DNA from 2 places in the Peribacillus sp. S4 genome. Region 2 is predicted to be linked to the other one. Evidence: riboswitches for the same ligand, from Rfam matches in the RefSeq annotation. Region 2 holds a riboswitch; the other holds the start of a gene.
The links. Region 2 has a riboswitch for preQ1 ahead of ACJ9PY_RS02450 (QueT transporter family protein). Riboswitches for the same ligand answer to the same signal wherever they lie in the genome.
Positions count from the first base shown of each region.

Region 1 (7,189 bases), 1.9 Mb from region 2:
TTTGACGCGGCGCACCACCTGCATGACTATGAAGGGAAATGCAAGAACCTTCATGGCCACACGTATAAAGTCATTTTCGGATTGAGCGGGTATACGGATTCACGCGGGTTGATGATAGATTTTGGTGACATCAAGGATATCTGGAAAAATGAAATCGAAATCCACCTGGATCATCGTTATTTGAATGAAACCCTGCCGCTCATGAATACAACAGCTGAAAATATGGTTGTCTGGATTTATGAAAAAATGGCCGAAGCCCTTTCATTAAAAGAATATGAGGGTGCTAGAGTCGAATTTGTTCGACTGTACGAAACGCCGACAAGCTATGCCGAAGCCAGACGGGAGTGGATGGAAAGTGAGTAAACTCCCGGTAATGGAAATCTTCGGGCCGACCATCCAAGGAGAGGGAATGGTCATTGGTCAAAAAACCATGTTCGTTCGGACGGCCGGCTGCGATTATTCATGTTCCTGGTGTGATTCCGCTTTTACTTGGGATGGCACAGGTAAGGAAGATACCGTTCAGATGACTGCCGATGAAATATGGGATGAGCTGAAGCGAATTGGGGGTTCCGGTTTTTCCTTCGTGACGATATCTGGGGGAAACCCGGCCCTGCTGAAAAACCTAAACGGCTTGATAGCGATCTTACATGAAAATAAAATGAAAATAGGGGTCGAAACACAAGGGAGCCGATGGCAGGATTGGTTTCTCGATATTGATGAACTGACTATCTCACCTAAGCCGCCGAGCTCTGGAATGGACACGGACTTTACCGTGCTTGACCAAATCATCTCGAATCTTGCCAATCGAAACCCAGAAAACCATGTTTCATTGAAGATCGTCGTCTTTAACGAGGAAGATTATCAATATGCCAAACATGTACATGGGCGTTACCCGGATATTCCTTTTTATCTGCAGGTCGGCAATGACGACAGCAGGACGGCGGATGATCGTCAATTGATCAGCGGCCTATTGAAGAAGTACGAAGAGTTAATTGATAAAGTGATAGCGGATGATGAATTGAATGATGTGAAAGTCCTGCCCCAGCTGCATACCTATATATGGGGTAACAAGCGGGGTGTGTAAAGTAAAGGCAGTGTGATGTTTAATCACACTGCCTTTTAAGCTTATTACAACCTTTGCATGTGTGTAGCTTTGAAGGATGATGTGTATTTAAGGCCATATCCGAATAAGCGATCCATTCCAATATGTGCGGTCCAAATTAAACCAATCATCACCCATGCATCCGACTTTAGGAATATGGCTAACAAAATCATGAGGATGGACAAGATATAAGTATGGAATGCGTTATAAACCTTTGCTCCAATCCGGTCATTGATCAAATAGGCCAGCATGGAAACATCAGGGGACAAAATCAACAAAAGGAAAATCCACCAGCTGAATTCATATAACGAATAGAAGTAAATCACCGCTAAAAGGACCATAAGTCCTTCAATATGAAGGAATTTCTTCACCATTTCATAACCTCCAAAGTTTAATTGACCATTGGTCAATAATGTTCGAAAAAATTATATGATGTTCTTGGTGATATTTTTTACATGAAAATAGGCTAAACCTTTTACATCTTGATAAGATAGTTCAGAATTAATGTAAAAAGTTATGAATCCGTGAAGAGAAAGAAAAATCGACCAAATGGACGCAGGATTCAGTTTGTTGTCCGTTAGATCCGTCAAGGACTCGATTAGCTTTTCGTATGTTTTATTAGAATCGAATTGGAGTAACTGCTGAATTTCTTTTTCCTTCGATAAAAACATGATGGAATAATGATTCTGTTGGGTTAAACCGAACTCCAAGAAGCACAATAAAATCTTTTCCATTTTTACGGAAGGGTCATTTTCTGACAGGATGATATCATCGATTGAAGAATTTAAAACGGAAAAATCCGTTTTCACCAAACTATAAAATATTTCCGCCTTGTTTTTAAAATGATAATAAATGGCTCCATGGCTGCAATCCAATGATTTAGCCAATTGCCTCATCGAGACATTCGAATACCCTAACGCTGCAAAAAGGTTTCTAGCTTCATTCAACACCATGTCCCTGGATAATTCTTGACCTGCCGATTTCCTTGGCGACATCTTATCACCTCCTTATTAATTGACCGCTGGTTAATTAGGATGAAAGCTCACGGATTTTTAAATGTCAATTATTAGGTTGAACTATATAGTACTGTTTTTAAGTGGGATTATGCCATTTGTTTCACCAGTGTTGCAAAGGATAAACCCCCAGTTTATTGAGGGTTTATGCAATTTATTAAAAAACTAATGATGCTCTCAAAGTAGTGACGCCATTTTCTAAATAACCCTTTAAACAGGTTAATGTATATACCCAACCTTCTTTTTGTCCGATCATTTTGTTTATTATTTCAGGGTCATCTTCACTCAATCCTGATTCGTTCACTTCAATGATCGTACTCGTTTTATCCAACTCTTTTAGTGTAATGGCAACAATCGTTTCTTGATCATTTCCGCCCCATGCAAACACGATTTTCCTATTTTCCTCTACTTCCAATACATGAATGACCACTTCAGCATCGTATTCGTTGTATCTCAATGTAGGCGTCCGGCCTTTTTCCCATCTTTCCGAACTCGATGAGAACCAGAAATTCCCGATTTTTTCAGGATTCACTATGGCTTCAAACACTTCATTCGTTGGCTTGACGATCTTGAATTTCGTGATTATTTGAGTATCCATAACTAACCCAACTCTCTTTCGATGTGTTTTTATAGTTTCCGTTTTTTAATTATCCCAGTCTACTGATATGGGCGGCAGGGTCCGTCCAGTTTCAAGCAAGCTCTTCAGGTTACTTAAAAGGGCTGGCCATCCATTATTCAAGCCTTCAAAGGTATTGTCATCATAGACGAAATCTGTCTCCAATAGCTCCTCATGCCTAAGCGTTAACTTCACAGTCGAATCGTCCATTTTCTGTAATTCAAAAGTGACCCGTGTGGGCTGCTCGCGAGGTGTTTCGTCTCCTGCCATGATCCATGTAAACGAGAGCAGGTGCAACGGCTCGCATTTAAGTACATGCCCATGATCAGTAATCCGCCCATCATCCAGCAAATATTGAACGGCCGACCCTTCTTGCCAGTCAGACTGTACTTGTAATCCGAAGTGGTATTTCTCCGTGACTTCACCACTCGTCAAGGCTTCCCAAAGCTTCTCTGGTGTGGTTGCGATATAAATAGGATAGACAAACGTAGTTTTTTTCATCATTCTTTTTCTCCTCGCCAAATAAAGTACATGACTCTATCTTTGATTTTCGGCTTTTGTATACAGCCGGTCAAGCAGTTTTATGCGACAGAAATCGGCAAAAGGGGGAAACAGGGACATTGAAATAAATGGCTAAATCAATCGGTAACCGCGAAAACATACTAAAATCGACGGTATGGAAACTTCTTGATTTCCAACCGCTTTCAAGCTACGATGAATAAGGAAAATGATAATCCGCCCGGGCGGAAGAGGTTCTAGCTACCCTCTCAAAAAAACTAAGGAGAACAGGGCTCTTTCTTAGGGTGCTGTTTTTTCTGTATAAGGAGAATCAAGAAATGTTAAGAATTTTATTGTATTTAGTATCCATCATCACGGCGAATGTGGTTACAGCAGCTTTTGCGCCATTACATTTTGGCATGTTCATCATCCCGATGGGGACATTGCTCATCGGGGGAACCTTCATCTTCCGAGATCTGGTCCAGAATAAATTCGGCCGCACAAAGACCTATATATGTATCGTCACTGCACTTATTTTATCTGCATGTGTATCATTTTTATTAGGAGATACGTTACTGATTGTGTTTGCTTCCGCTTTATCCTTCGTGGTCGCAGAAACAGCGGATACGGAAATTTATACCCGTTTAAAGCTCCCGATGAGTTGGAGGGTGTTTTACAGCGGGATCGTTGGAGGATTTTTCGATTCGGTGATATTTGTCGTGATTGGCCTAAGTCCTCTGGGTGCCAATATATTGCCATGGGAAGCGGTACCCGCTGCGGTCATCGGCCAAATCATCGTTAAAACGATCATTCAGTCCATTGGTGCCATATTGTTGGGACGAATCAACGTAGAACTGGAGAAACGTGTAGTCTCCAGTTAAATGCTAGGAGGGATGCACTTGATGGATGGAACCAAAAAAGAAGAAGAAAAATGCTATTGCCTCGAGGCCTTTCGTGAAAAATATGGCCCGCATGTACAAGGGGAATGCATGAAGCTCTCCTGCGCCAATTATCGCAAGCATAAAGGAATAGACAAAAAAAGGACCTGATTAGGTCCTTTTTTTGCGTGATTGAAGTGACTCACGAGTAAACAGTGCGAATTCACGAGTAAAAGTACGAAACTCACGAGTAAACAGTCCAAACTCACGAGTAAAAGTGCGAAACTCACGAGTAAAAGTGCGAAACTCACGAGTAAAAGTGCGAAACTCACGAGTAAACAGCGAATTCACGAGTAAAAGTACGAAATTCACGAGTAAACGTGCGAAACTCACGAGTAAACGTGCGAAATTCACGAGTAAAAGTGCAAAATTCACGAGTAAACAGTCCAAATTCACGAGTAAAAGTGCGAAACTCACGAGTAAACAGCGAATTCACGAGTAAAAGTACGAAATTCACGAGTAAAAGTGCGAAACTCACGAGTAAACAGTCCGAATTCACGAGTAAACAGCGCAAACTAAGTGTGCAGTGCGAAATTCCCGAGTAAACGTGCGAAAACTAAGTGTTCCGCATGAATTCGCGAGTAAAACAGCAAAAAAGCTCCCTGGGCCGTTCCATTAAGTGCAGGAAGCTTTTTATTTGGTTTAGAATTGCTGTGAGCTTTTTCGAACTAATTTTTCCAGGAAGAAAAAGCATTCGCGTTTCCGCTCAAGTTCGGTTTGTCCATTTTCGGTGACATGATAATATTTCCTGCGGCCTGATTCGGACTCTTTCCAATGTCCTTTTATGAATTCTTTTTTTTCTAATCGTTTAAGGGCAGGGTAGAGGGTGCCTTCACTTATTTCATAGTTGCCCTTGCTCATTTGCTTCAGGATTTTCGTTATTTCATAGCCGTAAAGCTTTTTTTGCGATAGAAGTGAAAGCAAAAGGAGGTCAATGCTTCCCTTCATTAATTCTTTATCCATATAAAATCTCCTCCTTTTCATTTTTAAAGTGTAATACGTTGTACATCGTATCACAAGGTGCATTTTACTTTTCTTAAAAAAAATGGTTAAATGACGATTGCTAAATAAATTTAATCATAGTAAAATGTGCTTCGGAACGGATGAGTTGTGAAGAGTGTGGTAAGGATACTATATATATGATTTAATTGTTTTAATGAAAATACGGAATAGGATAGAAGAATCACTACTCAAGGGGTATTAATTGATTTTTTTTCGAAAATCATTTAGATTCTATTTATCAACAAGAGCAAAGAAAGAAGGTCCTAGATAGATGAAAGTGAAAGCACCTGAGTCATTCACATATATAGGTGGAAAGAGAGCAGTTCTTCTGCTTCACGGGTTTACCGGAAGTACAGGAGATATGAAAAAATTAGGGAAGTACTTAAATGATCTCGACTATACTTGCCACGGACCTCTTTATAGTGGGCACGGAGTATCAGCCGAGGAACTTGCTAAAACTGGTCCAAAGGAATGGTGGGGAGATGTAGTTAATGGCTATAATTTCCTAAAAGAAGAAGGCTATGAGGAAATTGCAGTTGTAGGAATTTCTTTAGGGGGAGTGTTCTCATTAAAAGTGGGAATTGAATTGCCTGTAAAAGGGGTAGTTTCAATGTGCGCTCCGACGCAAGGAAAAAGTATCGATCGACAAAAGAACCGCTTGCTCAATTATGCACAGGCGTATAAGAAGTTTGAGGGCAAAGATGCAGACCAAATTGCTGCGGAAGTGAAGCTGCTTGAAGAAGAGCCAATGCCTCAACTAAAAGATGTGTTGAACATTATAAATGAGACAGGTGAAAATTTAGATTTAATCACATCACCAACTCTTGTTCTGCAAGGGCGTTTGGATGATCCCGACTATACGGAGAGTGCTACAGCGATTTTCAATGAAGTCGATACACAGCATAAACACTTGATTTGGTATGAAAAGTCTGGCCATATTATCACATTGGGCAAGGAACGTGAACAGGTGTATGAAGATGTGTATAAGTTCTTGAATACACTGAATTGGTCGGAGTAATAAGCGATATATTTGATCCCCTTTAAGTTGAACGTGTAAAAAGCTTACAGTCGTAAGTAGGCTTTACACTATACTTGAGGGGATTTTATTTTGGCTGCAAATCTATTTGTAGAAAAAGACCTTTAAGGTATCGTTATTATCAAGAGTTGCCAATAAAATATCGTTCACGTCGGCATTATATGTTATTTTGATCCTGTTTTTCAGCCATGCTTCTTCTTTACCGCCCCGGTTCAATTCTTTAGAATCAATCTTTCCCTCTTTAATAATCGTTTTAGGAAAAGTGAAGGCGTTTGTTTCCAGGTGCATATCTGCTGGGGTTACTGCTTCATATTGGGGATCTAAAAACAATGAAATGGTACCGTCCGGTTCCCATAGCGCGAGGGATACTTTTTGAATATCTTCGACTTTTTCCTTTCTTAATTCCGATAATAAAACATCGATGGAGATTCTGGCCCTTGCTAAGCTTTTGTAAATGATTTGTCCATTTTCGATAAGCGGAAAGGGGTCCGAGTCAAAAAACCTTCGGAGTTTTCCCCACTTAAGGCCTGCAAACACACTAATTATATATAAAATGACAAATACACTGGTTGTTATCATTGAGCCCTTCAAACCTAACTGTTCATCAGATAAAGGGTGGGCAAGAATGTTTCCAATAATTAAAGCCATTATGAAATCAAGTAATCTTAACTGCGAAATGGACCGTTGCCCCATCAATTTAACCGAAAGAAGCAAGAAGAAGAAGGAAATGATGGCTCTTAAAATCCACTGGATTGCAGTAAGAGTTTCCTGGCTACTAAAAAAATCCACAAAAATTCACGTCCTTATTTCCAATAAAGGAGAAGTAATGGGCCTCTTTAGAGTGGGCCGTTTATAGTTTTAGTCGGCTCCTTCATAAGTATTACCCACATTGGCCCTTCGGAGACTTTATAGACTGTTTTCGAAAAATTTATATTAATATAACAACTTTAAAACGTATTGTAATTAAAAATAAACTGATTTAAA
Region 1 is NZ_CP175708.1:4,207,445-4,214,633, reverse strand. Features, by position in the region: gene queD (6-carboxytetrahydropterin synthase QueD) at 1-363, shown strand, start outside; gene queE (7-carboxy-7-deazaguanine synthase QueE) at 356-1,084, shown strand; gene ACJ9PY_RS19995 (DUF4260 domain-containing protein) at 1,129-1,476, opposite strand; gene ACJ9PY_RS19990 (TetR/AcrR family transcriptional regulator) at 1,528-2,097, opposite strand; gene ACJ9PY_RS19985 (SRPBCC family protein) at 2,273-2,713, opposite strand; gene ACJ9PY_RS19980 (SRPBCC family protein) at 2,759-3,235, opposite strand; PreQ1 riboswitch class I at 3,475-3,517, shown strand; gene ACJ9PY_RS19975 (VUT family protein) at 3,568-4,110, shown strand; gene ACJ9PY_RS19970 (hypothetical protein) at 4,132-4,278, shown strand; gene ACJ9PY_RS19965 (hypothetical protein) at 4,279-4,542, opposite strand; gene ACJ9PY_RS19960 (PadR family transcriptional regulator) at 4,810-5,130, opposite strand; gene ACJ9PY_RS19955 (alpha/beta hydrolase) at 5,441-6,187, shown strand; gene ACJ9PY_RS19950 (DUF421 domain-containing protein) at 6,290-6,994, opposite strand.
Region 1: another riboswitch for preQ1. It lies ahead of ACJ9PY_RS19975 (VUT family protein); the one in region 2 lies ahead of ACJ9PY_RS02450 (QueT transporter family protein).

Region 2 (7,189 bases):
GACAATATTCACAATCGCCGCAGGCCGAATAAAGCCAAGGGATCCCAACACGGTCACCCACTTTCAAGGAAGTTACGCCTTCCGCCACCTTTTCTATAATGCCCACACCCTCATGTCCCGGGATAAGCGGAAGCTTGGGTTTTACCGGCCAATCACCATGTGCAGCATGTAAATCGGTATGACACACGCCACAGGCTTTAATTTTCACTAATATCTCACCATATTCCAATTCCGGAATCGGTACTTCCTTAATCTCAAGTTTTTGGTTAAATTCATTGACGACCGCCGCTTTCATTGTCTTGACCTGTTGTTTTGCATTTACAGTGCTTTCCCCTTGTTTTACATTCATGATTACTATTCCTCCCTTAATCTAGTGAATATTATTTCTTGCTACTACTTATACAAGATGCAAGTGCCATGCCACTGCAAAAAGGCCAAGACGACAGCATTCACAAAAAAAAGTGCCGAAAGATCGGCCCATTTGGACGAATTAACGGCTCAAGTTGGACGAAATCCGGTTTGTATATTGCAGGAAAAATGGTTCACCCTATAAATAGGAGGTGCCTAAAACATGGACAAATTTGAAGAAGCCTATGAGTCATATAAACAGCAGGGAACACCGCAAGCAAACCAAAGTGATTCAGCAGCAGGAAAAGAAGAAATCATCGCCGTAAGGAAAAATGAAGAGGACAATATTATCGCCATCAAAACGAACTCCGGCCGCGAACACGACTACCCCTCAGCCCTTGCGGAAGCCAAAGCTGGCAACCTGGCCAACGTTGACGTCTTTCATAAATATGGACGTGACATATTACGGAGTGAGCCCGATGGGATAAAAGAAAATAACCTGGATCAACTGCCGGAGTTTTGAATTTTTCGGGGAGACTGCCTGATACGGGCAGTTTTTTTCTATCTGGATGCGCAAAAAAAAGAACCAGCATGATTAGCCGGATCTTATTTTTCATAAGGATAGGATTCAGAGATTTCGAGCAGTCGGCCGCAGGACTCGACAACCTCGATGATTTCCATCCATGACATGTCCAGACCCAGTTCATTAGCATGGGAAATCTTATCCCGTAATTTTCGGATGGCATTCGCATCCTTCTTCCCTTTACTTTTCGAAGGGATTTGGAAGAAGTGCCTCAATTCTTTATCTTTATGTATAATATCGAATTTATCACTGATTTGCAGGCACTCTATTATATTGATATCCTCATTTTTATCGATTCTCCTTTTATATAATTCGGTTGCCTTTTCTAAACGGTCTTCGCTGATCATTGGATACCAGCTGCCATCGCCGAATCTATCAAGGATGATATCGCTCATCCTCATTTCCAATAAGGTAATATATCCAAATATCAGCATCCTGATCGGAGGCTTTTGGAGGTCGGCATGGGTAATCAACATTTTAATTGAATTATTCTCTAATACGAACACCCTTGTCTTATTCTTAAAAATATGGAGAAGCTGGATCAAAGGGGTTGAATTCGAAACCATTTCCCTTGGTGAGAAGTTTCTCATATATTCAGAAATACTTCCCTCACCTAGTTCTTGCCTTTCTATATATCCGATGATTTCCCCTTGATCTTGGACTGCCAATATATCAAAATTCTTTTTTTTCATTGCTTTCTGGATATCCAGCGCCAGATCGTTTTTATGGCAAAACTCAAGTTCCTGGGCAATGCTCTTAACCGTTATATTTTCTTCATAAAGAGTTTTAAGACTCAGATAGCTGCTATTGCTTTTTCTTTCGCTTCCATTTAACATCTTTCAACCTCCGATCAGGAACACTTTCTGCCCGTTTTCCGCTTTAATAATAGAAATGAATGCGGCCCCAAATAAAGTTCACTTTAGTGGACTCCATCCCATTCATCAAATGCCATCAACTGCATTTCCTGCTGCCGTTTCCACATTCCCCTTTTCTTCCCACCCCTTACAAACATCCACCCAATCCTTGGCACCTGAATATTCAAATAATTCAGCGAGTGTAAGTTCTATTGCAGAGTTGGAACTGCCGCAAGCCGGAAACAATGACTCGAAGCGCTTCATCGATACATCAAGAAAAACAGCTAAATCGTTTGCCAGGCCAAACGGGCAAACGCCTCCGATTGCATGGCCGGTCTGTGCAAGCACTTCATCAGGTGAAAGCATTCGTGCCTTGAAACCGAACGTCTGACGAAATTTCTTATTATCCACTTTCGCGTCCCCTGCGGCAACGACCAAAATCGCGTGTTCACCTTCCCCTTTAAAGGAAAGGGTCTTGGCAATCCGCGCTGGGATAACACCGATGGTTTCCGCTGCCTCAATCACCGTGGCACTAGATGTTTCGAACTCCTTTACGTCGCCTTCCCGATTCCATTGTTTAAAATGGCTTTTGACACTTTCGATCGACATATTAATATTCACTCCTTTTTATGTACATATTGAAATAATATCATCCTTCATTGCAATAATTCAAAATCCAATTGTGCTGCTTCATCTGATTGGAAACCTATAAATTAAAACCATTCTTTACAAATTGACGAAACAAGCTTACATGGGCTACTATTAAACATCGGGTAAACGCCTGCACGTGGTTCGTAACCATCCCACGATAAAAAACTAGGGAGAGAGTAAAATGAATGTTCGTACACTCGTGATAAACGGGTTATTGGCTGCCTTGTATGTGGCGGTCTCATTGGTGTTTAAACCAATAGCTTTTGAGATGTTCCAATTCCGTGTACCGGAAATGTTGAATCATCTGATTGTATTCAATAAAAAGTATATCTACGGTATCGTTGGAGGAGTCTTCATATCGAATCTGCTCTTTTCGCCGATGGTGCCATATGATTTGATTTTTGGGGTGGGCCAATCCCTGCTCGCCTTATTGCTTGTCATTTATGTGTCTCGTTTCATAAAAGGCATTAAAGGACGTATGGTCGCTACGATTATCTTTTTCACGTTCACAATGTTTTTAATTGCAATTGAACTGAACCTTGCCTTTGGCTTGCCATTCTGGCTAAGCTGGATGACTACAGCTGTCGGTGAGTTCGTTGTCCTTTTGATTGGAGCGCCAATCATTTATGGAATGAACAAAAGAATTCAGTTTGAAAAGTGGCTTTAAAAGGAATCTCCGGGCCGTTAAGCCACTATAATGGAAAAGAGCTGTCTGCATGATGCGGCAGCTCTTTTTTTTCACCATTGAACTCGAAAATGATAAACTATTAGTAAGAATGGTGGTGGCCCTTTGAAAAAAGTCCTGACCATAATCGGTCTACTTGTAATCGCAAATTTTATATACTCTAATGCAGAACTGTTCACTTTGGTTTGGAAAAGTGATTTGGATTCTGTTATTGGCATATTGAAGGAAAATCTTTTGCTTACATTTATTGTGACATTCGTATTGATGTTTGTACAAAATTCTTTTACAATCATCCCCTTAATTTTGCTCCTAACCATCAATGTCACGATATTCGGATTCATATATGGCTATCTATGGAGTTGGTTTACAAGTGTTGTTGCCTCAGGATTCATTTTTTATGCAGCAAGAAACTGGTTTCAGGAGCTTCTTTTAAAGAAGATTGGTGAAAAGTGGCAAGAATCTGTAGTGGAGCATGGCTTCATGTACGTGTTTACAGGCAGGATTTTCCCGCTTATCCCCACAAGCTTAATTAACTTGGCAGCCGGAGTCAGCACCGTCACTTTCAAAGACTTTTTATTGGCGACGGCACTTGGCAACCTTATATACTTTTTCTTCCTATCACTGATTCCCTATGGACTGCTATCTGTTGAAATGAACCAATATACGCTAGCTGCTCTTGCACTCCTCTTCTTACTATTCTTCATGATCTATAAGCGTGCAAAAAAGAAGAAGAAACTAACCCTCTTCAGAAAAAACAGGTGACCACATTGGCCCCTGTTTTTTTATTTAGAGATTCTGCATATATTTTTTTCCGATAGTTTGTTAAAATGTGTATGTATTTTTACCTTTGAAATGTCTTAAAAACAGGGAGAATCTCCATGTCCAAACGCTCCATCTTAGCAATATATATCCTATCCGGGATTCTTACATTAGTCGTATTCGACTATTTTTTAACTACAAATATCCATAATAAAGAGGTCTTCATTCAACTCCAAAGGGCGGAAGGCATTGTTTTCCTTTTATCAATAGGCTTAATTCTATATCTTTATTTAGCTAAAAAGGAAGAATTCAAACGATTAAAAGAGGCGGAACAACGTCGGCGCACACTCATCAATTCAATGGTGGATTTCGTTAATTTCAAGGATGGGGATGGCCGATGGCTTGAATCCAATACCTTCGGGCTGCAATTATTTCAATTGGAGCATGTAGATTATAAGGGAAAAAGAGACAGTGAGCTCGCAGAATACACCGAATTTTATAAAGAATCGTTGATCTACTGTGAAATTTCCGATGAAGAAACGTGGGTAAAGGGGGAAATTACTAGGTGCGAGGAAATCATCCCTCTTCCCGATGGCAATCACAAGACCTTTGATACGATTAAAGTTCCCCTGTTCAATGAAGATGGTTCACGTAAAGGCTTAGTCGTCATTGGCAGGGATATATCTGAAAGAGTTGTCGCGGAGAATCAATTATTTGATAGCGAACAACGCTATAAATCATTGTTTGAGCACAACCCTTATCCGATGCTGATGCTTGATTTAAATGGAATGATCACGACCGTGAATCCAAGGTTTGAAACGGTAACAGGCTTTCAACAGGAAGAAATACATGGCGCTTCATTCATTAATTTGAATTTTTCAGCAGAAGACGCGGAATTGATCCGTACATCATGCCAATATGTCATGGAAAACCAAAAGGGGATCAAAAAAGGGAAAGATATAGAATTCCTGACGAAGTACGGGAAGTCCATCTTACTTTCTTGTACGTTTGTCCCGATGATGGTTGGCGAGGATTTAGTCGGAATCATTACTTATGCTAAAGAAGTCACTCAAATTCGAGAAACCGAAGCACGCTTAAGAAGAACCGAAAAATTATCGATAGTCGGCGAACTTGCCGCAAGTGTAGCCCACGAGGTACGAAATCCGCTGACTTCTTTAAAAGGTTTCGTCCAACTGCTTAAAAAGAGCGACCATCCCTTTGAACAATACTACACGATCATGTTAAGTGAATTGGACCGGATCAATCTTATTGTAAGCGAGTTACTCGTTCTGGCAAAACCACAGGAACTTCCATTCAGCAAACATCAAATCATCGACCTGATGAATGATGTCAAAACCTTGTTGAAACCAGAGGCGGACTCGTACCCCACCAAAATATCAATATCTGTCAAAAATGAAATACCGCTTCTATTATGTGAGGGAAATCAATTAAAACAAGTTTTCATAAACATGCTCAAGAATTCCATGGAGGCATCCGCCGACCACATTTGGATTGATTTTGAACGAATGAACAATAACCTTTCCATCACCATCAAAGATAACGGTAGCGGAATAGAAAAAAACCGCATAAAACATCTTGGAGAGCCTTTCTATTCTTCAAAAGAAAAAGGAACCGGATTAGGACTGACAGTCAGTTGCCGAATCATTGAGGCGCATCGGGGAAAGGTCCGGTTTAACAGTGAACTGAACCAAGGAACCGAGGTCCAAATCATTTTGCCCATATAAATATGAACTTCGAGGACAAGCCTGAACCTTGTCCTTTTTTTGCAGGATTCAAAACCATCCTATTTTACCAGAGAGTGAAGAATTCCTTTATATTCCCAAAGAATGAAACCGTCTCAACAGGTTGTTTCCCATTAGTCTGGCCTCCTGAATCATTGGATGTTTCGCTCACCGTCATACCAGCTGTACTCGTTTGCGCTGCCTCAACTTCCACCTCTTTTGTTTTGACATCATCCACGGTTCCTTCCTCATCCATTTCAACATCCATGTCCTTTTCGAAAACAAGGACGTAAGTACGACGCTCCCCATCCTTTGAAACGGTAACGGAAATGGCCGTTTTCGCTTTATCCTTGATCTTCACTTTTGCACTGCTCGCACCGTCATATTCAATCGTTGCTCCGCTGGCATTTGTCGTTGCATTCAATTCGACTGAAGAAATATCATTATCGACCTCTATATGATAGGTATGCTCATTAGATTCAAAAGATTTGTTCCATACGCCGGATGATACCGTCAGGCTGTTCAACACTGGTCTATTATTGCCTTCTTCGCCTAAAGAATCTGCGGACGTTACTTTCTCAATAGAATCCGTTTTCACTTTTTGTGCTGAAATACTTTCAATTTGCTGTGCATTCGTTACTTCACTGACACCACTGCTTGGCTTTTGATTATTGGAGGATTCCGCTGATGTTAAAGATGTTTTACTCCCCTTATCCGAGGATTCTGCTGATGATAAAGAAGATTTATTCCCCTTACCCGTGGAAGGTTGGGCTTTACTCGTTCCTGTTGAGGGGGCCTTTTGAACTTCATCCTCTTTTGGAGCAGCTTTCGATTCCTTTTCCTTTGCTACGGCTGCAGCCCGTGTAATCGTGAGTGTATATGTTTTTTCATCACGATTTTCCGCTGTAACGGTTATCTTCACCGTTGTCTTACCGACTGGAAGGGTAACCTTTACACCTGCACTGGTTGCATCCTTTCCATTTACCTTTACAATTGCCTTACTGTCACTCAATGTCGGAGTTACCGTAACCGACTGGACTTCATTTTCAACTGAAGCATGATAAGCTGTCACCTTAGAATCGAATGTTAATGAGCCTTTTGATAATCCAATCGATGTTAAAAGGTTATCATCACTTTCATGTTTTTCGACCTTGAGAGTATAGGTAACGGTTTCATTTTCCCCATCGCTGACGGTGATTACAAACGTATTCATGCCAGTTTGAAGAGTTAAATCCTTCAATTTACCATCCGTCATTTTGACACCATTCACATATATGGCTGCATTCTCGTTAGGGCTTGCTGCAAGCAAGGTGATCTTTTCCACATCATTCCCCACTGTTGAACTATAGTTGTGTACGTCTTCTGTAAACTTTTGATCCAGTTCTATACCCTCTATCTCTAGCTTTAAAAGACTATTTACCGTTTGTGCCTCTTCCAAAATGACAGAAGTGCCTTCCGCAGCTTCTGTCGCTGGCATATAAGTGGATGTTCCCATCCCTACAAGGGAACCAACCAAGATCACCTTCACACTTGTTTCTTTTAATCCCTTCTTCATCAAAACCTATCC
Region 2 is NZ_CP175708.1:503,493-510,681, reverse strand. Features, by position in the region: gene adhP (alcohol dehydrogenase AdhP) at 1-295, opposite strand, end outside; gene ACJ9PY_RS02465 (DUF3892 domain-containing protein) at 572-871, shown strand; gene ACJ9PY_RS02460 (hypothetical protein) at 955-1,767, opposite strand; gene ACJ9PY_RS02455 (YbaK/EbsC family protein) at 1,873-2,394, opposite strand; PreQ1 riboswitch class I at 2,567-2,611, shown strand; gene ACJ9PY_RS02450 (QueT transporter family protein) at 2,618-3,103, shown strand; gene ACJ9PY_RS02445 (TVP38/TMEM64 family protein) at 3,227-3,883, shown strand; gene ACJ9PY_RS02440 (PAS domain-containing sensor histidine kinase) at 4,000-5,625, shown strand; gene ACJ9PY_RS02435 (cadherin-like beta sandwich domain-containing protein) at 5,690-7,177, opposite strand.